DNA from 4 places in the Bradyrhizobium sp. CB2312 genome. Region 1 is predicted to be linked to each of the others. Evidence: predicted binding sites of a transcription regulator. Region 1 holds the regulator's gene; each other region holds the start of a gene.

Evidence for each region. The regulator PhoB, encoded in region 1, activates phosphate uptake and scavenging genes when phosphate is short. The targets are predictions, from matches to a motif close to TGTCATNNANCTGTCAT.
Region 2: the regulator PhoB is predicted to act here: its motif matches at 4,082-4,098, upstream of ugpB (sn-glycerol-3-phosphate ABC transporter substrate-binding protein UgpB).
Region 3: the regulator PhoB is predicted to act here: its motif matches at 4,334-4,350, upstream of QA642_RS04075 (toxic anion resistance protein).
Region 4: the regulator PhoB is predicted to act here: its motif matches at 2,204-2,220, upstream of QA642_RS29330 (acetoacetate decarboxylase).

The regions. Positions count from the first base shown of each region.
Region 1 covers NZ_CP121668.1:711,000-716,913, forward strand. The annotation lists gene pstA (phosphate ABC transporter permease PstA) at 1-119, shown strand, start outside; gene pstB (phosphate ABC transporter ATP-binding protein PstB) at 116-934, shown strand; gene phoU (phosphate signaling complex protein PhoU) at 946-1,662, shown strand; gene phoB (phosphate regulon transcriptional regulator PhoB) at 1,685-2,392, shown strand; gene QA642_RS03370 (GcrA family cell cycle regulator) at 2,498-3,010, opposite strand; gene QA642_RS03375 (aspartate aminotransferase family protein) at 3,466-4,668, shown strand; gene argF (ornithine carbamoyltransferase) at 4,668-5,591, shown strand; gene QA642_RS03385 (Hsp33 family molecular chaperone) at 5,884-5,914, shown strand, end outside.
Region 2 covers NZ_CP121668.1:111,422-117,335, reverse strand. The annotation lists gene QA642_RS00515 (sn-glycerol-3-phosphate import ATP-binding protein UgpC) at 1-926, opposite strand, end outside; gene ugpE (sn-glycerol-3-phosphate ABC transporter permease UgpE) at 933-1,781, opposite strand; gene ugpA (sn-glycerol-3-phosphate ABC transporter permease UgpA) at 1,781-2,662, opposite strand; gene ugpB (sn-glycerol-3-phosphate ABC transporter substrate-binding protein UgpB) at 2,711-4,027, opposite strand; gene QA642_RS00495 (CaiB/BaiF CoA-transferase family protein) at 4,418-5,635, opposite strand; gene QA642_RS00490 (organic hydroperoxide resistance protein) at 5,812-5,914, opposite strand, start outside.
Region 3 covers NZ_CP121668.1:859,107-865,020, forward strand. The annotation lists gene QA642_RS04060 (hypothetical protein) at 1-897, opposite strand, end outside; gene QA642_RS04065 (5-bromo-4-chloroindolyl phosphate hydrolysis family protein) at 897-1,553, opposite strand; gene QA642_RS04070 (vWA domain-containing protein) at 1,554-3,140, opposite strand; gene QA642_RS04075 (toxic anion resistance protein) at 3,206-4,264, opposite strand; gene QA642_RS04080 (tannase/feruloyl esterase family alpha/beta hydrolase) at 4,577-5,914, shown strand, end outside.
Region 4 covers NZ_CP121668.1:5,958,791-5,964,704, reverse strand. The annotation lists gene QA642_RS29340 (SgcJ/EcaC family oxidoreductase) at 91-522, opposite strand; gene QA642_RS29335 (patatin-like phospholipase family protein) at 987-2,162, opposite strand; gene QA642_RS29330 (acetoacetate decarboxylase) at 2,393-3,172, shown strand; gene QA642_RS29325 (transporter) at 3,286-4,305, shown strand; gene QA642_RS29320 (carbohydrate porin) at 4,312-5,709, shown strand; gene QA642_RS29315 (MFS transporter) at 5,706-5,914, opposite strand, start outside.

The DNA of each region.
Region 1 (5,914 bases):
AGAGCCCCTATGCCTACTGGAAGCAACTCGCCTGGAGCGGCGCCCTGCTGATCACGTTGACCGTGCTTGCCCTGAACATTGGCGCGCGCATCCTGAGCGCCGAGAGGACCGCAAAATGAGCGATATGTCAGTTACCGTCAGTACGCCCGTTCAGCACGGCTCGCAGCCGCTGCCCGAAGCTCCGGCCAAGGTGACGGTGCGCAACCTCAACTTCTATTACGGCGAGCACCACGCGCTGAAGAACATCAACCTGACGCTCGGCACCAACCGCGTCACGGCGTTCATCGGCCCGTCGGGCTGCGGCAAGTCGACCCTGCTGCGCATCTTCAACCGGATGTACGACCTCTATCCGGGCCAGCGCGTCACCGGTCAGCTGATGCTCGACCAGACCAACATCCTCGACCCCAAGCTGGACCTCAACCTGCTGCGCGCCCGCGTCGGCATGGTGTTCCAGAAGCCGACGCCGTTCCCGATGACGATCTACGAGAACATCGCGTTCGGCATCCGTCTCTATGAGAAGATCTCGAAATCCGAGATGGACGACCGCGTGGAGAAGGCGCTGCGCGGCGGCGCGCTCTGGAACGAGGTCAAGGACAAGCTCAACGCGTCCGGCCTGTCGCTCTCCGGCGGCCAGCAGCAGCGCCTCTGCATCGCCCGCACCGTTGCGGTGCGGCCCGAGGTGATCCTGTTCGACGAGCCCTGCTCGGCGCTCGACCCGATCTCGACCGCCAAGGTCGAGGAGCTGATCCAGGAGCTCTCCGAGAACTACACGATCGCGATCGTCACCCACAACATGCAGCAGGCGGCCCGCGTCTCCGACAAGACCGCCTTCATGTATCTCGGGGAGCTGATCGAGTTCGACGACACCAGCAAGATCTTCACGTCGCCGAGCGATCGGCGCACGCAGGATTACATCACCGGCCGGTTCGGCTGAGGAGACGGGATATGGGTTCTGAACATACCGCAAAGGCCTTCGACACCGACCTCCAGGAGCTCACCCGCCTGGTCGCCGAGATGGGCGGCATTGCCGAGCGCATGATCGTCGATTCCGTCGACGCGCTGATCCGCCGTGACGTCGCTCTCGGCCAGCGCGTCGTCACCACCGACGCCGACATCGACGCACTCCAGAAGAAGATCGAGGAGCGTGCCGTTCTCACCATCGCCCGGCGCCAGCCGATGGCGGTGGACCTGCGCGAGATCGTCGGCGCCATGCGCGTCGCGACCGATCTCGAGCGCATCGGCGACCTCGCCAAGAACATGGGCAAGCGCGTCGCGGCGCTGGAGACCGACTTCCATCCGCTGAAGCTGTTCCGCGGCCTCGAGCACATGACCGACCTCGTGCAGCAGCAGGTCAAGTCGGTGCTGGACGCCTACGCCGCGCACGACCTGCCGGCGGCGATGGCGGTGTGGAAGGGCGACGAGGAAGTCGACGCCATCTGCACCTCGCTGTTCCGCGAGCTCCTCACCTACATGATGGAGGATCCGCGCAACATCTCGTTCTGCATCCATCTGATGTTCTGCGCCAAGAACATCGAGCGCATCGGTGACCATGCCACCAACATCGCCGAGACCGTGTTCTACATGATCGAGGGCCAGGCGATCACCGACAAGCGGCCGAAGGGTGACATGACGACCTTTGCCACGACGGTCCCGAATAGCTGAAGAGTCAAGGAGCGACGACACCATGGGCGCACGCATTATGGTGGTTGAAGACGAGGAAGCTCTCACCGAGCTGCTTCGCTACAACCTCGAAGGCGACGGCTATGACGTCGAGACGGTGATGCGCGGCGACGACGCCGACACCCGTCTCAAGGAGCACATCCCCGACCTGATCGTGCTCGACTGGATGCTGCCGGGCCTCTCCGGCATCGAGCTGTGCCGGCGGCTGCGCACCCGCCCGGAGACCAAGCAGCTCCCAATCATCATGCTCACCGCGCGCGGCGAGGAGAGCGAGCGGGTGCGGGGTCTTGCGACCGGCGCCGACGATTACATCGTCAAGCCGTTCTCGGTGCCGGAGCTGCTGGCGCGCGTGAAGGGCCTCCTGCGTCGCGCAAGCCCGGAGCGGCTCGCCACCGTGCTCGCCTATGGCGACATCGAGCTCGACCGCGACAAGCGCCGCGTCGCGCGCTCGGGCCGGCCGATCGATCTCGGCCCGACCGAATATCGCCTGCTGGAGTTCTTCCTCGAGCATCCCGGCCGCGTGTTCTCGCGCGAGCAGCTGCTGGACAGCGTCTGGGGCCGCGACATCTACATCGACGAACGCACCGTCGACGTGCATATCGGCCGTCTGCGCAAGCTGCTCAATCTTGGCCGCGAGCAGGACCCGATCCGCACCGTCCGCGGTGCCGGCTACGCGCTCGACGACCGCTTCGCGAAGGCGGAGCAGACGTAAGTACGATTGCAAGCGTGCAAAATAAAAGCGCGCCAAGTGGCGCGCTTTTTATATGTCTCGGGTCGTCCCGGCCGCGTGCCGGGACGATGTCGTTTGAAGCAGTGTTCAGCGCGTGCCGGGCTTTGCCGGCGCACGGCGGCGATCCGCCGCCGGCTGGTAGGCGACGCGCGAGTGCTGCGCGCAATAGGGCAGGCCGGAGAGCGCCTTGCCGCCGCAGAAGAAGAAATCCGGGCTCGAGGGATCGCCGACCGGCCAGTGGCAGGTCGCCTCGTTCAGCTCCAGCAGCGACAGCCGCTGGCTCATCGGCACCACGTTGTCGTAGGTGACCGGCTCGGCCTCCACCTCGACCTCGAAGGCCTGCGCCAGTGCGGTATTGCCGCGCGAGATCGGACGGCTCACGCGCATCATGTGCTGCGCGGGGCGGGCCTTGCGCGGCCGGGGCGCTGCCGATGAGGGGCTCTTGGCGCGGCCGGACAGGCCGAGCCTGTGCACTTTGCCGATCACGGCATTGCGGGTCACATTGCCGAGCTCGGCCGCGATCTGGCTGGCCGAAAGTCCGGCCTCCCAGAGCTTTTTCAGCTGCTCGACGCGATCATCGGACCAGGTCAAAACCGTCATTGCACCCTTTCCCTCGCTGCCGGCCAGCCATCCTGGGGCCTCACAGCGAATGCCTAAGCCTTGAAAAACCCGTGCCGCCAGAATCCCTTAAGGCTCGCCGGGCACGCGAGGTGCGCCCGAACGTTTACGCCGGTACATGAGGACTCTTGGGATCAGAACTGCTGCACGAGATGTCGTATCTGACAGTCCAAACGCTACAATATGGCGTGACTCGCGCGCAAGAGTCCGCCGACTCGCTTCCACATGTTCCGTGGTGAAAATCCCGCAAAATCGGCACCGCAAGACTACGGATTCAGCGTTTCCCGGGGCTTTCCGGGCGGCATTGACACCCGTCTCACCAGGCATAAGATAGTCGCACGTGCCGCCCTTAAAAGGCGGCACGTTTCGTTTTCCGGGCCGGTCAATGGTGCGTTGCGCAACGCATTCAGGCCGTCCGCAACATCCAAGTGATCGTCATGACCAACAGCGCCGCGCCGCATTTGCTTCCCGTTTTCGCCAGGGCCGACCTCGGTTTCGAGCGCGGCGAAGGCTGCTGGCTGATCGCGACCAATGGCGAGCGCTATCTCGATTTCACCTCGGGCGTCGCGGTGAACGCGCTCGGCCACGCCCATCCCGCGCTCGTCAAGGCGTTGCAAGAGCAAGCGACGAAGCTGTGGCATATGTCGAACCTGTTCCAGAGCCCGGACGGCGAGAAGCTCGCCGCGCGCCTGTGCAGCGAGAGCTTTGCGGACTTCGTTTTCTTCTGCAATTCCGGCGCCGAAGCGCTGGAGGGCGTGATCAAGCTGGTCCGCCATCATCATTTCTCCAAGGGGCATCCCGAGCGCTACCGCATCATCACCTTCGAAGGCGCCTTCCACGGCCGCACGCTGGCAACGCTGGCTGCGACGGGGGCTGCAAAATATCTCGAAGGTTTTGGTCCGCCGATGGACGGTTTCGACCAGGTGCCGCATGGCGACATCGAGGCCGTGAAGAAGGCGATCGGCCCGCAGACCGCCGGCATCCTGATCGAGCCGATCCAGGGCGAGGGCGGCGTGCGTTCGTCGCCGCCCGCCTTCCTCAAGGCGTTGCGCCAGCTCTGCGACGACAAGGGCCTGCTGCTCGCGTTCGACGAGGTGCAGACCGGCATGGGCCGTACCGGCGATCTCTTCGCTCACCGGCGCACCGGCGTGACGCCTGACGTGATGTCGCTGGCCAAAGCGCTCGGCGGCGGCTTCCCGATCGGCGCGATCCTCGCGACCGCGGAGGCGGCGGCCGGCATGGGCCCTGGCTCGCACGGCTCGACCTTCGGCGGCAATCCGCTCGCGATCTCGGCTGCGAACGCCGTTCTCGACGTCATGCTCAAGCCCGGCTTCTTCGATCACGTGCAGAAGATGTCGCTGCTGCTCAAGCAGAAGCTCGCCTCCGTGATCGATCGTCATCCCGATGTCGTCAGCGAAGTGCGCGGCGAGGGCCTCCTGATCGGCATCAAGGCCGTGGTGCCCTCCGCCGATCTCGTCGCGGCGCTGCGCAACGAAAAATTGCTCACCGTCGGCGCCGGCGACAATGTCGTGCGTTTCCTGCCGCCTCTCGTCGTCACCGAAGCCGAGATCGAGGATGGCGTCGCGCGGCTCGAGCGCGCCTGCACGGCGCTTGCCGGCAACAAGCGGGCGGCAAGCTGATGACCAGTTCACCCAAGCATTTCCTCGACATCAACGAGCTGCCGCTGACGGAGCTCAAGCGGATGCTCGCCGCATCCTCCGCGATGAAGGCGAAGCAGAAGGCCCACCAGCCGGTGAAGCCGCTCGAAGGCAAGACGCTGGCGATGATCTTCGAGCGTCCCTCGACCCGCACCCGCGTGTCGTTCGACGTCGCCATGCGCCAGCTCGGCGGCGAGCCCATCATGCTCACCGGCGCCGAGATGCAACTCGGCCGCGGCGAGACCATCGCCGACACCGCGCGCGTGCTGTCGCGCTATGTCGACGCCATCATGATCCGCATCCTCAACCACGAGGCGCTGCTGGAGCTTGCGCAACACGCGACCGTGCCCGTCATCAACGGCCTGACGCGGCGTTCGCATCCCTGCCAGGTGATGGCCGACCTCATGACCTATGAGGAGCATCGCGGCCCGATCGAGGGCCGGACGGTGGCCTGGACCGGCGACGACAACAACGTGCTGGCCTCCTGGGCCCACGCCGCCGAGCGCTTCAAGTTCAAGCTCAATGTCGCAACGCCCCCGGAGCTCGCGCCGAAGAAGGTGATGCGCGACTGGATCAAGGCGACGAACGCGCCGATCGTGCTCGGCACCGATCCCGAGGCCGCCGTGAAGGGCGCCGACTGCGTCGTCACCGACACCTGGGTGTCGATGGGCGACAAGGAAGGCGAGCACCGTCACAACGTGCTCAAGCCCTACCAGGTCAATGCCAAGCTGATGTCGCTGGCCAAGCCCGACGCGCTGTTCATGCACTGCCTGCCGGCCCATCGCGGCGAGGAGGTCACGGACGAAGTGATCGACGGCCCGCAATCGGTCGTGTTCGACGAGGCAGAAAATCGTCTGCATGCGCAGAAGGGCATTCTGGCCTGGTGCTTCGACGCGGTGAAGTAATCTCACCTGTAGCCAGGATGGAGCCAACGGGTCGGCGCGAAGCGCCGCCCGATGACAGGCTCCGCGAAATCCGGGTTTGCGTCAGCAGACGGAGTGGGCCCGGATTACGCTGCGCTCCATCCGGGCTACGCGGGCTATGACGCAATCCCGTGGCCATGAGGTCCCGTGTCAACGCTTCGCGCGCCCCGGGACGACATCGAATTTGCGTTATCGTGTGCGATCATAACTGCATCCGGAACACACCGCCTCGCGACCCTTCCATTTCACCACCTCCGACCCCAGATAAAGCGCCATGGTTTTCCAATCCCCTGACATGAAAACCG
Region 2 (5,914 bases), 600 kb from region 1:
TGGTCCTCCTGCTCGCGGGAGCCGTAGACGAAAGTTTCGGCACCGACGCGCTCGATGGCTTCGACCGTTAACGGCAGCGCCACGCCGCCCGCTGGTGTCTCGTCGGTGATGACGAAATCCTCCGGGCGGATGCCGAGAATGCCGGCCTCAACAGCACTGCCGCCGAGCTGCGACTTGATCTCGTCGGGACGCGTCGACATCAGGTTCATCGGCGGTGCGCCGATGAAGGAAGCCACAAAAGTCGTCGCCGGCTTCTCGTAGATCGCGAGGGGATTGCCGACCTGCTCGACCTGGCCGCCGTTCATTACGACGAGAACGTCGGCCAGTGTCATCGCCTCGAGCTGGTCGTGGGTGACGTAGATCGACGTCGTGCTGAGCCGGCGCTGCAATTTGCGGATCTCGACGCGCATCGCGATGCGCAGCTTGGCGTCGAGGTTGGAGAGCGGCTCGTCGAACAGGAACACCTTCGGCTGGCGCACGATGGCGCGGCCCATGGCGACGCGCTGGCGCTGGCCGCCGGAGAGCTGCCGCGGCTTGCGCTCCAGCATGGCGGAGAGCTCGAGCACGCGCGCGGCTTGCTCGACGCGGGTCTTGATCTCGGCCTCGGCCATGCCGCGGTTGCGCAGGCCATAGGCCATGTTGTTGTAGACGCTCATATGCGGATAGAGCGCGTAGTTCTGGAACACCATCGCGATGTCGCGATCGGCGGGCTCGACCTGGTTGACGACGCGGCCACCGATGTCGATCTCGCCGCCGGTGACGGTCTCGAGCCCTGCGACCATGCGCAGCAGTGTGGACTTGCCGCAGCCGGAGGGGCCGACCAGCACGCAGAACTGGCCGTCGCCGACATCGACGTTGACGCCCTTGATGGCTTCGAAGCCGCCTTGATAGGTCTTGCGGACGTTGCGCAGGGTGACGTTAGCCATGAAAACTCATTTCTCGGTTTCGACGAGGCCGCGCACGAACAATCTCTGCATGGCGACGACGACGAACACCGGCGGCAGCATGGCCAGCACGGCGGTCGCCATCACGATCGGCCATTCGGTCAGCGCGTCGGTGGTGGTGATCATCTTGCGGATGCCGACCTGGATGGTCTGCATATCGTCGCGCGTGGTGATCAGCAGCGGCCAGAGATATTGATTCCAGCCGAGGATGAACAGGATCACGAACAGGGCCGCCATGTTGGTGCGCGACAGCGGCAAGAGGGTGTCCCAGAAGAAGCGCAGGGGACCGGCGCCGTCGATGCGCGAGGCCTCCAGCAATTCGTCCGGCACAGTCATGAAGAACTGGCGGAACAGCAGCGTCGCGGTGGCCGAGGCAATCAGCGGCAGCGCCAGGCCCGCATAGCTGTCGAGCATGTGCAGGTCGGCGACGATCTTGTAGGTCGGATAGATGCGCACCTCGACCGGCAGCATCAGGGTGATGAAGATGATCCAGAAGATCGCCATCCGGAACGGAAAGCGGAAATACACGATCGCATAGGCCGAGATGATCGAGATCGCGATCTTGCCGATTGCGATCGCGAGCGCCATCACCAGCGAGTTAAGCATCATGTTGCCGACCGGCTCGCGGGTCGACCCGCTCGTGCCGACGAAGATGGTCTGGTAATAGACCTCGAAGAAATGACCGCCCGGCAGCAGCGACATCTGGCCGTTGGCGATCAGCGCGTTGTCCTGGGTCGAGGCGACGATGGCGATGTAGACCGGGAATGCGACGATCGCGATCCCGATCCAGAGGATGATGTGGGCGACGTAGCGCCGAAAGCCCTCTTCCTCGACCATCAGTAGGTCACCTTGCGTTCGACGAAGCGGAACTGGATTCCCGTCAGCACGATGACCATGATCATCAGGATCACCGATTGCGCCGCGGAGCTGCCGAGATTGCCGCCGAGCAGGCCGTCCGAATAGACCTTGTAGACCAGCGTGACGGTCGACGTGCCGGGTCCGCCGCGGGTCATGGTGTCGATGATGCCGAACGTGTCGAAGAAGGCGTAGACGATGTTGATCACCAGCAGGAAGAAGATGGTCGGCGACAGCAGCGGGAAGATCACGGTCCAGAACCGCCGCATCGGACGCGCGCCGTCGATCGCGGCGGCCTCGATCACGCTCTTCGGGATGCTCTGGAGGCCGGCGAGGAAGAACAGGAAATTATAAGAAATCTGCTTCCAGGCGGCGGCGAGGATGACCAGCGCCGCGGCCTGGTTGCCGTCGAGCAGCGGATTCCAGTCGATGCCGAGGCCGCGCAGATAGCGCGAGAGCACGCCGAGCGAGGGATGCAGCATGAAGATCCAGAGCACGCCGACGACCGGCGGCGCCACCGCATAGGGCCAGATCAGCAGCGTGCGGTAGAGCATCGAGCCGCGCAGCGGCTTGTCAGCCATCACGGCGAGCAGCAGCGCGAAGGACAGTGACGAGATCGCGATCGCGAACGAGAAGAAGAAGGTCCGGACGATCGTTGCGAAATAGGCGGGATCCCTGAACAGCTCGATGTAGTTGTCGAACCAGACGAAGCTCGACGACAGGCCGAAGGCGTCCTGGAGCAGGAACGACTGGATCACCGCCTGCAGGGCCGGCCAGTAGAAGAAAATCAGGACGATCGCGAGTTGCGGGGCAACCAGCGCGTAGGGCAATAGCCTCGATTGGAAAATGGCTTGCTTTTGCATGATGCCCCGGGGAGCGGCAGGCCGGGCGACCGGCCTGCCGCAGTCGCCTTACTTCACGGCGGTCTTTTCGAACTGCCGCAGCATCGTGTTGCCGCGTTCGACGGCGGCATCGAGCGCCTGCTTGGCGGTCTTCTTGCCGGCCAGCGCCTGCTCGATCTCTTCCGACCAGACGTCACGCAGCTGAACCATGTTGCCGAGGCGCAGGCCGCGCGAATTCTCGGTCGGCTCCTTGTTGGTCAGCTCGAGCAGCGGGGTCTCGAGATAGGGCTGGTCCTTGTAGAAGCCTTCTTCCTTCGCCTTGGCGTAGGCCGCCTTGGTGATCGGCAGATAGCCCGAGGCCTTGTGGATGTAGACCTGACGATCGGTGTCGGAGAGGAAGGTCAGGAATTTCGCGACGCCCTTGTAATCGTCGGCCGGCTTGCCGCCCATGACCCAGAGCGAAGCACCGCCGATGATCGAGTTCTGCGGCGCGCCCTTGGCGTCGGGATAATAGGGCATCGGCACGGCGGTGAAGTTGAACTTGGCCTGCGCCTTGACGTTGCCGAAGAACGCCGACGAAGTCAGGTAGATTGGGCATTCGCCCGAGGTGAAGCGGCCTTCGCCGGTGTTGGTGCGGCCGGCGTAGTCGTAGACCTTGGTCTTCTGCAGCTCGACCAGGTTTTCGAGATGCTTGACCTGGAGCGGGCCGTTGAATTCGAGCACGGTGTCGAAGCCGTCGAGGCCGTTGGCCTTGCTGGAGAGCGGCACGTTGTGCCAGGCCGAGAGCTGCTCGAGATTGACCCAGGTGACCCACGAGCCGGAGAAGCCGCAGGTGTCGTGACCGGCGGCCTTCAGCTTCTTGCCGGCCTCGAACACTTCAGGCCAGGTCTTGGGGATCTCGACATTGGCTTTTTTCAGCTCGTCGAGATTGACCCACATCACGGTGGACGACGAGTTGAAGGGGAACGACAGCATCTCGCCCTTCGAGGTCGAGTAGTAGCCGGTGATCGCGGGCAGGTAGTTCTTCGGATCGAACTTCTCGCCGGTCTCGGCCATCAGCTTGTAGACCGGCTTCACGGCGCCGGTCGCGGCCATCATGGTCGCGGTGCCGACTTCGAACACCTGCATGATGTGCGGGGCGTTGCCGGCGCGGAACGCAGCGATGCCGGCGTTCATTGTATCGGGGTAGTTGCCCTTGTAGGTCGGGATCACCTTGTAGTCGCTCTGCGACGCGTTGAAGTCGTTGGCGAGCTTGACGATGACGTCGTTGTTGGCGCCGGTCATCGCATGCCACCACTGGATTTCGGTCACGGCCAGGGCCGGCGAGGCGCCGAGACCAACCGTGAGTGCAACAGCTGCAGCCGCGCCAAAATGTCGAAGAGCCATCAAGAAAACCTCCCTTGCCCGTCAATGAAGAGGCGCTTGCGCTAGCAGCGCCATATGACGTTCACATGACTGTGTAAGCGGGAGAAACGAAAGCAGCAAGCGCGGCCAAAAGGGAAGTCGTCAAATAGGCGAAGGCGCCACGGACGGGCCTGCGCCGTTCGCGGTGCCCATGCACGGCCCGCGCCGCAGTGCGGCATTGGGTGATGAGGCGGACAATCGGGCCGCGAGTTCGAAAACCTCTCCCGCTTGCGGGAGAGGTCGGCGCATAGCGCGGGTGAGGGCTCTGTCCTCTAGGGAGTTGTCCTGTTGCGGAGACACCCTCTCCCCAGCCCTCCCCCGCAGGCGGGGGAGGGAGCGCACCTACGTGGCCGCTCGATTTGTTCTGATCGACTAGCGTTTCCGCTCGGGGCCGCAGACTGTGCCCTTTTCGACCATCGCGTCGATCTCGGACTTGGAGTAGCCGAACTCGCCCAGCACCTCGGCCGCGTGCTGGCTGAATTTCGGCGGCAGGCGGCGCAGGCTCGGCTTGCTGCGATCGAGCCGGATCGGCGAGGCCACGCCCTTGTACCAGTCCTTCTCGATGACATCGCCGCGCGCGATCGTGTGCGGGTTCGTCAACGCCTGGTCGATCTTCTGCACCGGGCCTGCGGGCAGACCCGCCGCAAGCAGGCGATTGCACAGCGGCTCGGCCTCGTGCTGGCTGAACACGGCGGCAAGCTCGGCGCGCAGCGCCTCGCGGTTGGCGATGCGGTCCTTGTTGCGGGCAAAGCGCGGATCGGTGCCGAGCTCGGGCTTGCCGATCTCCTTGGCGAGCTTGCGGAAGGTGCCGTCATTGCCGACGCCGATGAAGATGTTGTCGGTCTTCGTCGGGAAGATCGCGTAGGGCACGAGGTTCGGGTGCTCGTTGCCGGTGAGGCCAGGCGGCTTGCCATGCATGAAATAGTTCGCCGTGTGCGGATGCATGATGGCAAGGCCGGTCTCGTACAGCGTCGTCTCCAGGAACTGGCCCTTGCCGGAGCGCTGCCGCTCCGACAGCGCCATCAGGATGCCGATCGCGGCGTAAAGACCGGTGGTGATGTCGACGAGCGGCACGCCGATCCGCATCGGTCCGCTCTCGGGCGAGCCGGTCGCCGCGATCATGCCGGTCATGGCCTGGATGATGGCGTCATAGCCCGGGTTGCCACCGCGCGGGCCGTCGGCGCCGAAGCCGCAGATCCGGCAATGCACGAGGCGCGGGAACTTTTCGCGCAAGACCTCGTTGCCGATGCCCCATTTCTCCAGCGTGCCCGGCTTGAAATTCTCGATCAGGACGTCGGCCGTCTCCAGCATCTTCAGCAGCACCACGCGGCCGCCCTCGGCAGCGAGGTCGAGGCCGATCGAGCGCTTGTTGCGGTTGATGCCGACGAAATAGGCCGCATCCTCCTCGTGGAAGGGAGGGCCCCATTCGCGCACCTCGTCGCCCGCGGGCGGCTCGACCTTGATGACGTCGGCGCCGTGGTCGGCGAGGATCTGGGTGCAGTAGGGACCGCCGAGCACGCGCGTGAGATCGATGACGCGCAGCCCGCTCATTGCGCCCAATGCTGCTCCAGAACTGGCGGCTTCAGTCATGCCTTCGCTTCCCTGTGTCGGTCGTTTGATCACAGGCCTAGCGAGGTTTGTTTGCGCCAGCAATGGCGCCGGGCGTAGGGCCGCATGCACGGCCGCACGGCAATCCCGCGGCGTGGCAAATCAAGCAGAAGCGGCCGGCCCGAGGGGGATCCCGGGCCAGCCAATCCGCCCTTTGATCAGACGACCGTCAGGCGAACGTCGACATTGCCGCGCGTCGCATTGGAGTACGGGCACACCTGGTGCGCCTTGGCGACCAGCGCCTCGGCCTCAGCACGGGCA
Region 3 (5,914 bases), 150 kb from region 1:
GATGCTGATCAGCGGATGGGCCGAGAACACGGTGGGCTGCGGATAGAGGACGACGGGCTTGGCCGGTGCATTGGCCTCGAGCCGCTTCCAGCGCTCCGCATCCTGGAGCACCCATTCGACCAGCTGGTTCTCGTAGCCGACGATCAGCGGCTGCGCGCCGGCGCCGCCCGCGACATAATCGTCGAACAATTTGCCTGACGATGGCGGCTTGAAGCCCATGCGGCGGAACACGGTGGCGACATCACCGTCGATCCGGCTCAGCGTCTCAGGCATCACCACGTCGCCGGACAACAGGCTCGCGGCAAGGCCGGCGAACATGAAGCCGGAATTGGACTTGTTCGGGTCGGTGCAGACCACGCGGGCGCGGCCGAACAGATCGGCGACGCCGATCGCCGACCAGTTCTCGCCGGCGATGATGGCCTTGAGCAGCTTCGACAAGTCCACCGTGTAGCGCGGTCCGCCGGCGGGCTGGGCGATGCCGCCCTTCACCAGGCCGTCGGCGATGCGATCCCAGGAATAGAGCACGATCGGCGAGTTGAAGATCACCTGATCGCGCGAGATTTTCACGCCGGACGAACGCGCCACCTCGACCAGCACGGACGACGACGGCCACAAAAATTGCGGCTTCTGGTCGAGCAGCGCACGCTCGCGCACCATTTCCACCGAGCCGGCGCGGCGGCCGTCGAGGACGAGGCCGAAGCGCCGCTCCAGCGTATTCTTGACGCGGGCATTGGCAAGAAAACCTTCCTTCTCGCCGCCGGCAAAGCCGAACAGCCGCTTGGCTTCGCCGAAGCGGCCGGCGATTTCAGGGTGCTCGCGCAGATAGACATAGCCGCCGGTCGCCGCCGCGCTCGCAGCGACGAGGCCGATGCCGAAGGCGCGGCGCGAGATAGCCATCAGGACGTTCCTCTCTTGGTCTCGGCGGGAGCGGCCGGTGGCGCCGGGCCGATGTCCTCGTCGAGCGAGCTTTTGAGCAGTTTCAGCTCGATATCAAGCTTGTCGAGGTCGGCGTCCCTGAGATTGGCCGCATAGCGGGTGAAGGCGCCGTCGAGCCGTTCGATCATGTCGCCGGTGGCGGTGAGGCGTGCGGTGTCGGGCACCGCGCTCTTCTCCAGCGAACGGTAGGCCTCAGCGATCTCGGCGGCACGCGGCAGATAGTAGGTCAGGAACCGGCGCACGCGGTCGAGCCGCAAGGGATCGCTCTCGATCGCCGCAAAAATGTCGCGTGCGATCTGCACGAGGTGACGGATGCGATCGGCGACCGCGCGGGTACGAATCGCCGACGCCGTATATTCCATCCGCTCGGCGAGCGGCTCCGCTTCGGCGAGGAGCTCGTTTGCAAACTCGATCTTGCCGCGCGCCACCCCGCTGGCTTCCAGAGCGGCGAATCGGTTTCGTGGCGCCAGTGCCACGACGATGCCGCCGCCGGCGACCGCGCTGATCGCGAGCGCGATCAGGAACGGCATGCCGAGCCCGATCGCGAGCGACGGCAACAGCGCTGCGGCTGTCACCCCACCCGCGATCCAGCCAAGCCCGGACGGCATTGTGGCCATTCAGTTGTATCCTCGTACGGCGCGGAACGCGTCGGTGAGACTCTTGCTGCCGTCGAACACGCGGCCTCCGGTCAGCTTTGCCAGATTGTCGAGCTGGGCCCGGTCGACCTCGGAGCCGAACGTCACGCCGAACACCGGCACGCGATGACCATCCGCGCGCCAGGCCGACTCGAAGGTCGACATATAGCCCTGACTCTTGCCGTCCGTCATGATGACGATGGCCGGCAGATGCTGGCCGTCGGCGAGCCGCGGCTTCATCAGGGCGAGCGCCTGCGCGGCACAGGTGTAGAAGTCCGTGCCGCCGCCGGCGCGCAGTTCGAGCGCACGGGCGAGCAGGCCGGTCTGCTCGTTCTCGTCGCCGGTGGCCCGCGCCGTCCAAAGGATGTGATCGCTGAACGGCAGCACCAGGATCTCGTCCGATTTGGTCCACTGCACCAGCACCTCGCGGGTGCGCGCGGGCGTGAGCAGGAAGCGCATGGCATCGAGCAATTGGGTCTCGCCCGGACCCTGCATGCTGCCGGAGACGTCGAGGCAGAGCGCGGTCAGGGAGGGCCGGCGCAGCGCCTCCTGGTAGATCAGGAGCGCCTTCTGGATCACGGCCGGCTCCGGCGGACGGATCACGGTCACGGGGCGCGACGGATCGAGGTTCGTCTTCGGATCCGCTGCAAGCGGCGTGGCGCGGCCGATCTCGACGCGCCGGCCGGTCTTGGCGATCTTGCCTTGCGTATCGCCATTGAGCAGGAAGGCCTGGAGGTCGGTGAAGAAGCTCTCGACCTCCTTGCCGCGGCCGCGGTCGACGAAGCCGAGCGGCGAATCGGCGACCGCCACGCCGTCGGCGGGATAGATCGCATAGAGCGGCTCGTGATTGTCGGCGACCAGCTTGTCGTTGGTCTCCTTGATGACGGCCTCGTAGTTCCAGACCGCCTGGTAATGCGCGCCGCTGCGCTCGCCGTCGCGGTAGAGGTCGGCGAGCCAGCCGCTGGAGCCGGCACTGCGCTCGACGCCCTTCAGGAGGCCGCGCGCCGTCGCCAGCACCTCGGGCTTGTCGAGATCGCCGGCCTCGATCAGGTCGGGCTTGCCGATGCCGGCCGCGAGCATCGCGAGATAGGCGGCGGCTCCGGAATTCGACTGCGTCGCCGACGTCATCAGGAATTTCAGCTTGCCGCCCTCGACCGCGCCGAGGATGTCCTTGGCGGTCACCTTGGCGCCGATCCAGCCGAGCTCCTGCGCCTTGGAGCGACGCACGCCGAGGATGACCGGCATCTGCACGATCGACTTGACCATCTTCACGCGCCGCGTGGTGTCGAACATGTCGATCCAGATCGAGGCGGCCGGCCACACGGCATCAGTTCCGGGATCGCCGGCCTTCAGTGCCAAAGCGATGTCGAGCGATCCCTGATAGCGCATGGTGCAGTTCGCGTTGCGCGACTTGCAGAACTCCTGCACCAGCGGCTCGAGGATGTCGTTCTCCGAGCCCGAGAGGATGGTGAATTGCGGCCCCGGGCCGCCGCAGCCCGACAGCAGTGCGGCCATCAAGGGCACGGCGAGCAACGCCAGCGGACGCCGCAGGAAACCGAAAGTCCTCATGCGCGAGCCTTCATGCAGCAGCCCTCATGCAGAAGCTTCATGGAGAAACCGTCACAACGCACGCATCAAGGCGCAGCCTTCGCGATCGCGGTCTTCAGTTCGTCCGTCAGCTGCGACATCCGCTGCTCGATCTCGGCGCGCTTGGTGCGGCCCTGCTCCTGCACGGTGAGCACGCCGGAGATGGTGTCGATCAGGTCGCGGTTGGTCTTCTCCAGGGTCTGGATGTCGACGATGCCGCGCTGCGACTGCTTCTCGATCTCGATCGCCTGGGTCTTCATCATCTCGGAAGCCTGGCGCATCATCTCGTTGGTCGCGTCGGTGACCGTCTTCTGCAGCTCCAGCGCCGACCTCTGCCGGTTGAGGCCGAGCAGCAGGATCATCTTCTGCTTCCACACCGGGATCGTCAGCTCGGTCGTTGCCTGCAAATTCTCGATCAGCGTCTCGTCGCCGGACTGGACGATGCGGATCTGCGGCAGCTGCTGGATGCCGATCTGGCGCGCCTGCTGGAGATAGAACACGCGCTTCTCGAGCCGGTCGAGCGCCTGGAGCGCATCCTGATAGGTCTGTGCGGCGAGCATGGCGTCACTGCCGGCGCCTTGCGCCTTCGCGTTCCGCTCCATCTCGATCAGCTTGCCGCCGCGGAATTCCTCGGTGAACGACTTGCCGGCGGCGATGTGCATGTCGAGCTGGCCGAGCGCGCCCCTTGTCTGCTCGTAGAGATCGTCGAGCAGGGCAATGTCGCGGCGCAGGACCTCCTTGTTACGGTCGAGCTCGACGCAGACGCGGTCGACCTGCGAGGCGACGTCGTTGAACTGTTCGGTGAAGCGGCGCAGCCGCGCCTCCGCAGACGAGAACAGGCGGGTGAGGAAACCCTCGTCCTTGAGGTCGGCCGGATCGAGCCCGCGCGCCTTGCCGAGGATGTCGGTCAGCAGCTTGCCGGTGGCGCCGAGCTCGCGGTTCTGGGTCTGGGCGAGGATGCGGTCGGCGAACTCGACCACCGAGCGCTGGGCGCGCTCGCCGAACGTGACGAGGCGCGAGCGATCCGAAATGTCGATCTCGGACTTGATGCGTGCGACGGCGGACGCATCGGTCGGTAGCGCCGGGACATTGATCGTTTCGCTCACCACTCGCTCCTTGGTTCGTGCCGCAGCCAGGATCGCGACCTGCCGCTTGGGCAGGAAAGCCCGGCTCGTCTGACAGATTGATGACAGCCCTGTGGACTTAGTCGGTGCACAGGCTGTCCGAGTCCGGGGGTGGGGCAAAATTTCACATTGGCATCAATTCGTTAGCGCGGCGGCGTACGCGCTCCGGTGCGCAAGCCGCGATCTTCCTTGGCGCGATTGGTGCGGGCTGTGGCAATTGACGGGCGGCGGTCAGTTGCATTGAATTGGTCGGCCGATCGGCTGAACGATATCAAGACAGTGGGGATGGAAACGATGGCGCGCAAGATTGCGAAGCTGTGTGCGTGGCTCGCCGGTGCTGCGGCCGCGATGGGTGCAAGCGCCGGCTCGGCGGCGACGCTGGCGGAGGATGCTGACACGGTCTGCAAAGGGCTCATCGCCGGGACCGATGCCGCGAAGATCGATTCCGCGACATTGCTGGCGCCGTCGCAGTTCACTGTTGCCGAGCGCGGACCGACGCCGTCGGGGCGCATCACGCCGGCCAATCCCGCTTTCTGCAAGGTGCTCGGCCATATCGATCCGGTCGATCCCAAGGCGCCGCCGATCAAATTCCAGGTCAATCTCCCGGTCGACTGGAGCGGCCGCTCGCTGCAATACGGCGGCGGCGGTTTCAACGGCGTGCTGATCACGGGCCTCACCCTGCCGCCGGCCTATCCTTTCGACAAGCCGTCGCCGCTGGCGCGCGGCTTCGTCACCTACGGCACCGATTCCGGCCACGAATCCAAGCCGGGCGAGCCGCCGCAGCTGTTCGCGCTGAATGACGAAGCCTTCGAGAATTTCGCGCACCGCGCCTACAAGAAGGTGCGCGACGCCGCCGTCGCGCTGATGCAGCGTGCCTACGGCAAGAAGCCGGACAAGATGTATTTCATGGGCTCGTCCGAAGGCGGCCGCGAAGGCCTCACCATGGCGCAGCGCTACCCCGATGATTTCGACGGCATCTTTTCGCGTGTGCCCGTCATCAACTGGGTCGGCTTGCAGCATGCCGGCACGCGCTCAGGACTTGCGACCATGGGCGAGGGCTGGATTAATCCTGCACAGGTCAAGCTCGTCGCCGATGCGGTGCGGACGGCTTGCGACAAGGCCGATGGCGCTGGCAATGCGCTCGTGCGGGATCCCGTCGCCTGCAAGGCCGCCTTCAAGGTCGAGGCGCTGCGCTGTGAGGCCGGCAAGACAGGCGATCAATGCCTCACCGAGCCGCAGGTCAAGGCGGTGCACACGCTGCATGGGACCTACAAATTCCCGTTCGCGCTGGCCAACGAGCTCGACGATTATCCGGGTTGGGGGATCTCGGGCGAGGACACGCCTGCCATCGGGCCGACCGGCGGCTGGACCGCGTGGTGGCTCGGCACCGCGCCGCCGGCACAGCCGCCTGCGCCCAACAACGGCATCGCCTGGATCTACGGCGCCGGCGGCATGCAATATGTGTTCGCGCGCGATCCCCAGCTCGACGTCGCGACCTACAAGGTGGAGGACCACAAGGCGCGGCTGCTCGAGGTCTCCAGCCTGATGGACTCGACCGACCCGGATCTAAGCCGCTTTCGCGCGCGCGGCGGCCGGCTGATCATGCTCGAGCACATGGCCGACTACGCGCAG
Region 4 (5,914 bases), 4.5 Mb from region 1:
GGTGCGTCGGTTTGATCCAACGCGCCGTCCTCGGGCACGGTCCCGATTCTTCCCTTCCGGCGCAGAACGGACCTGCAAACCGTAAGAGGGCTATTTGCCATCGTTCCAGATGTCGGTGGCGAGCTTCCAGTCGTCTCCGACTTTCTCCCACACAACGACATATTTGCCGGCGATTTCCTGCGGTGCCGATCCCTTGGTCTTGAGGACGAACGTGCCGATCCCGCGTGCCGCGGAAGGGCCAAGCGGTTTGACATCCACCGTTGTAAGCTTCGGATCGGTCGCTCGTTCAGCCATGCCTTTCCACATTGCCTCGATGGCTGTTCGGCCCTGCACCATCGCGGAGCCGGGCGGGAATGCGATCGCGTCGGCGGTGTAAAGGGACGCAATCCCGGCAAAATCGCCCTTGTTGAACAGTTCGATCCATTTCGCATTGTTTGCGTCGATCTCGGCCTTCTGGGCCAAAGCCGGCGCGCTCAACGAGATCACGATTGCCATCACCGATGCTATGTTGCGCATGATCATCTCCAGACCCAATGTACGACCCGGCTGCAGGGCAGCCGTCTGTCTCGAAGTGGATGCGTTGAATGACACATCCCAGACCGGGCCAGGCGCAACAGCAATTCCGGGGGATTACCGTCAGCACCATTGACGAAGCCGCGCGGTAGAGATTGCAGGCGCTTCGCGTTAACCGAAACCTCGGTGCCGGGCTTCGCTGGCGTGCTGCTAGGACCTAGCGCAGCTTATTGATCTTTGGTGCATGAGCCGGGTGTTTGCGCGCGGCCCGAGGACACTCCGCGACGTGTCCATTGATGCCCAGACATGAGCGTCCCGCGCAGACCTGCGACGATGCCAATATGCCGGTGTTTTGCCCGACGTGTCAAATTCGCTTGCGGAACGGGCAAGTCATTGACCCGCCAAGCCTCGGCTACTGTGCATGGGGTTGTTTTCGAATTTTTGTTTGGAGCACCTCGTGCGACGCGCGCTCTTCACGCGCTCTCCGTCTCCCGGTGCACGTCGTGCACCACGAGGCCCATGCCTTCCTCGGGCATCTTGATCCAGTCGCGGCGCTTCAGCGTGCGCTTGGTGTCCTCGTAGCCAGAGGTCCAGTGCTCGCGCATCGAGGTGCCCGAGAACTCGTGATCCTTGGCGTCGCCCTCATAGGCCTTCTGCTGGTAGATCAGATGCAGGATCGCGATCCCCGGCATGTTGCGCAGGCTGGCCTTGAGCTTGCGCTCCTCGTCGGACAGCTGCTCATCCGGCAGCTTCGCCAAGGCCTTGTAGAGCAGGACCTTGAGATTGTGGGTGCGGCGGTAGACGTCGGTGTTGTGGCGCGTGCGCGAGGAATACATGATGTCCTTGTGGCGGGCCATCACGTCCTGGATCGAGCGCGGCAGCACGCCGCGGGCGCTGAACAGGTCGACCTGGAACACCAGCGAGTTGAGCGCGTCCTCCTGGTCGAGCAGATGCTGCAGCGGCGTGTTGGAGACGATGCCGCCGTCCCAGAAATGATCGGTGCCGATCCGCACCATCGGCAGCGCCGGGGGCAGGGCGCCGGAGGCCATGATGTGCTCCGGCTCGATCTCGTCATGGGCGTTGTCGAAATAGATGAAGTTGCCGGAGAGCACGTTGACCGCGCCGACCGCGAAGCGGACCTTCTTCTCGTTGATGAGGTCGAAGTCGACGAGCTCGAGCAGACTCTCCTTCAGCGGCATCGTGTCGTAATAGCTGGTGGCGGTCCTTGCGCCGACCGGGCTGAACCAGGGATTGACCTGGTGCGGGCTGAAGAAGCCGGGCTGGCCCATCGCCGACGTCATCCAGGCACTGTAGAGATTGCGCCACTGGCGGAAGACGTCGCCATCGGGCGTGTAGTGCCAGATCTTGCGGTTGGTGATGCGCTCCCAGAAGATGCGCAGCGCCTCCAGCCGCTTCTCCGGCTTGTTGCCGGCGATGATGGCGGAATTGATCGCGCCGATCGAAACACCGCAGACCCAGTCGGGCTCGATGCCAACCTCATGCAGCGCCTGGTAGACGCCGGCCTGGTAGGCGCCGAGCGCGCCACCGCCTTGCAACACCAGCGCGACGCGATCGCAGCGCTCGGGCCGCCAGCCGCGCGAAGGGCGCTGATGTGTCGAATGTGTCGGTTGCGACGTACGGGCGTCCATGGGTGATGCCTCCTGCCTCTCCCAAACGATTGCGTCGCGCGGTGACGGTGTGATGACAATTGCGGCGCCGATGCATCATCCGCATGCACGGTGGCCGCAGCCGGAATGGCGGCAGGTCGCGCGGCTGACGGAAATCCTTCACATCGCAGTCAATGACGGCGGCTAGCAATTTGCATAATATCCGTGAGCCGCCGGGCCAGCGTCACAGAGGCATCACACAGGAGATCATGATGCGCAGGGAAGACGTGCTGAGACTTCCGTCCATGCCGGCTGCGGGACCGAGCTATCCGGCCGGCCCGTACCGCTTCGTCAACCGCGAATTCCTGGTCATCACCTACGAGACCGACCCGGACCTGATCCGCGCCGGCCTGCCTGAGCCGCTCGAGCCGGTCGACCAGCCGATCGTGCATTACGAATGGATCAAGATGCCGGACTCCTCCGGCTTCGGCAGCTACACCGAGTCCGGTCTCGTCATCCCCGCGCGCCTCAACGGCGAGGAGGTGAACTTCGTCTCGCAGATGTATCTGGACGACGATCCGCCGATTGCCGCGGGCCGCGAGATCTGGGGCTTCCCCAAGAAGTATGCCCACCCGAAACTCGATATCGTCAAGGACACGCTGACCGGCACGCTGGAATATGCCGGCCAGCTCGTCGCTATGGGCACGATGGGCTACAAGCACGAGAGCATGGCCGGCAACGGCGATCTCACCCGCGCGACGCTGTCGAAGACGCAAGTTAATCTGAAGATGATCCCCGGCGTCGACGGCCGCCTCGAAGTCTGCCAGCTCGTTGCGATCAACCTGATCGACATCGTGCCGAAGGGCTCGTGGATGGGGCCGGGCCGGCTGCATCTGGTGCCGCATGTCAATGCGCCGGTTGCGGACTTCCCGGTTCGCCGCTGCCTCGGCGCGCACCATTACATCGCCGACCTGACGCTGCCGTTCGGCCGCGTCGTCCACGACTACGTCAAGGAAGCCGAAGCCGCCGCGACGGGGCTGGCCGCCGAGTAGGGCGGCTCGCCATCATCAAACTGTAACAATGCCGTAATTGAGTACCCGTGGGTCCGGAAGATGCCGTCAGCCATCTTCCGGAGCGGGGCATCTGTTGACGGTTGGGGTTGGCCATGGCTGAGCCGGCAAAGCTTGTCAGCGCGATAGAGAATAAAGAGCCCGCCATTCCCGGCCTGGTCTGGGCGTTTCGCCTGCACGCCGACGGCAGCGCCGAGGCGCTGCCGATCGACCAGCCGATCGAGTTCAGCCATGATGGACGGCTCTGGCTGCATTTCAACCTGACAGATGGTCGCGTGCGGCCGTGGATCGCGGCATCGCCGCTGCCACCGCTCGCGCGCGAGCTGCTGCTGTCGAACGATACGTTCCAGCAGCTCCACGTCATCGACCATTGCGTCTACGGCGTGTTCTCCGATCTCGTGCGCGAGATCGACAGCGCGACGGAGGAAACCGCGTTCCTGCGCTTCGCCATGACCGAGCATTTGCTGGTCTCCGGCCGCCATCAGGCGCTGTGCTCGGCGGATGCGACGCGGCGCGTGCTCGAAGGCGGCTACCGCGTCGACAATGTCGCCCATCTCCTGGAGAAGATCGTCGACGAGGTCGCCGACACGCTCGACCGGATGGTCGACAAGCTCGGCCAGGAGATCGACGACATCGAGGAGCGCATTCTTGCCGATGACGCCAAGCCCGAGATGCGTCGCAATCTCGGCCGGCTGCGTCGGACCTGCGTCAGGCTGCATCGCCAGCTCACCGGATTGCGCGTGCTGTTCCACCGCCTCGACCAGAAGAACACCGACCATCTCGCGCCCGCGCTACGCATCCATGCCGGCAAGCTGGCGCAGCGGCTCGACGGCCTCGACCACGACATCGTCGAGCTGCGCGAGCGCAGCCGCCTGCTCGAGGAGGAGCTGCGCTTCAAGAACGAGGAGGAAAGCAATCGCCACCTCCACACGCTTTCGATCGTGACCTCGCTATTGCTGCCGCCGACGCTGATCACCGGCATCTTCGGCATGAACACCAAGGGCCTGCCGCTCACCGATGTCGACGAGGGATTCATCTGGGCGGCTGCGCTGATGATCTGCTCGGTCGGTGCGGCCTATCTGTTCATGCGGCGCACGGGCATCTTCAAAAAATAGCCTGCCGTGATCGCGACTGCCCATAGATTGCTGTTGCAGGGCGCCGTCGCCATTGCGCTCGCCCTGGCGAGCACGGAGGCATTCGCCGGCGCCAAGGACGAGAGCGCGGCCGAATGGCTGTTTCCGAAATGGTTCAACGAGTGGCATGACGGCCTCGCCAACAAGGGCCTCAATTTCGGCGCCACCTACATCGCGGACAACATCGCCAACGTCGCCGGCGGCGTGAAGCGCGGCGCCATCCATTTCGGCCGGCTCGACCTGTCGGTCGATGCCGATCTCGACAAGCTGGTCGGCTGGACCGGCGGCCGCTTCTACGCCAATGGCTTCGTGATCTATGGCCAGGGACTCTCGCGCAACTACGTGGTCAATCTCGCGACCATCAGCGAGATCGAGGCGCTGCCGGACCAGCGGCTCTACAACGCCTATTTCGAGCAGAGTTTCTTCAACGACCGGCTCAACATCAGGGCTGGCCAGCAGGCCGCCGATGTCGAGTTCTTCGACAGCGAGACCGACGATCTCTTCATCAACGGCACTTTCGGCTGGCCCGCGATCAAGGCGAGCAACCTTCCGGCCGGTGGCCCGGCGCCGCCGATCGCGGTGCCCGGCATCCGCGTCAAGGCCACGCTGTCGGACCAGGTCACGCTGTTCGGTGCAGTGTTCAACGGCGATCCGTCCGGCCCGGGCGATCAGGATCCGCAGCTGCGCGACCATCACGGCCTCGCATTCCGCGTCAACGATCCGCCCTGGGTGATCGGGCAAGTCCGCTTCAACTACGACATCGATATCGGTGGCCGTCCGCTCGCCGGAAATTTCACGCCCGGCGCGTGGAAGCATTATGGTTCGTTCGACAGCCAGCGCTTCACGGCGGAGGGACAATCGATCGCCGACCCTGACGGCAGCGGCTTTGCGGCCAAGCTTCATGGCAATTACGGCATCTTCGCCGTGGTCGAGCAGGTGCTCTACCGTCCACCGGAGGTCAAGGAGAACAGCACCTCAGCCTCGCTGCCCGGCGTCACCGCGTTCGGCCGCATCGCCTACAGCCCGCCGGACCGCAATCTGATCGACCTTTATCTGGACGGCGGCATCGGCTTCGTCGGCTTCACGCCGGGCCGGCCGCTCGACCGCTTCGGCGTGGCCATGGCCTATATGCGGATCTCGAACACGGCGCGCAATCTCGATCTCGACACCAATTTCTACACCGGCGTGCAGGGGCCGGTGCGCAGCAATGAGACCTTGCTCGAGATGATCTACGAGGCGCACATCAAGCCGGGCTGGCTGATTGCACCTTACTTCCAATACGTGTGGCGGCCCTCCGGCGGCATCCCCAATCCGAACGATCCGACCGGTGTCTCGCGGATCGGTGACGCCGCAGTGTTCGGCGTCACCACCACGATCAGATACTAAGCCATTGCAGGTTTCGGCTGTGGCTTGGGCTGCCGCGACAGCGCCAGCACGATCAGCGAGGCGAACACGCAGAGCGCGCCGGCGATGAAGAACGCAGGCAGATAGCTCTGATAGACCGTCCGCGAGAAGCCGGCGCCGAACGCTGCGGTGCCGGCGCCGAGCTGGTGACCGGCAAAGATCCAGCCGAACACCAGATTGGCGCGCT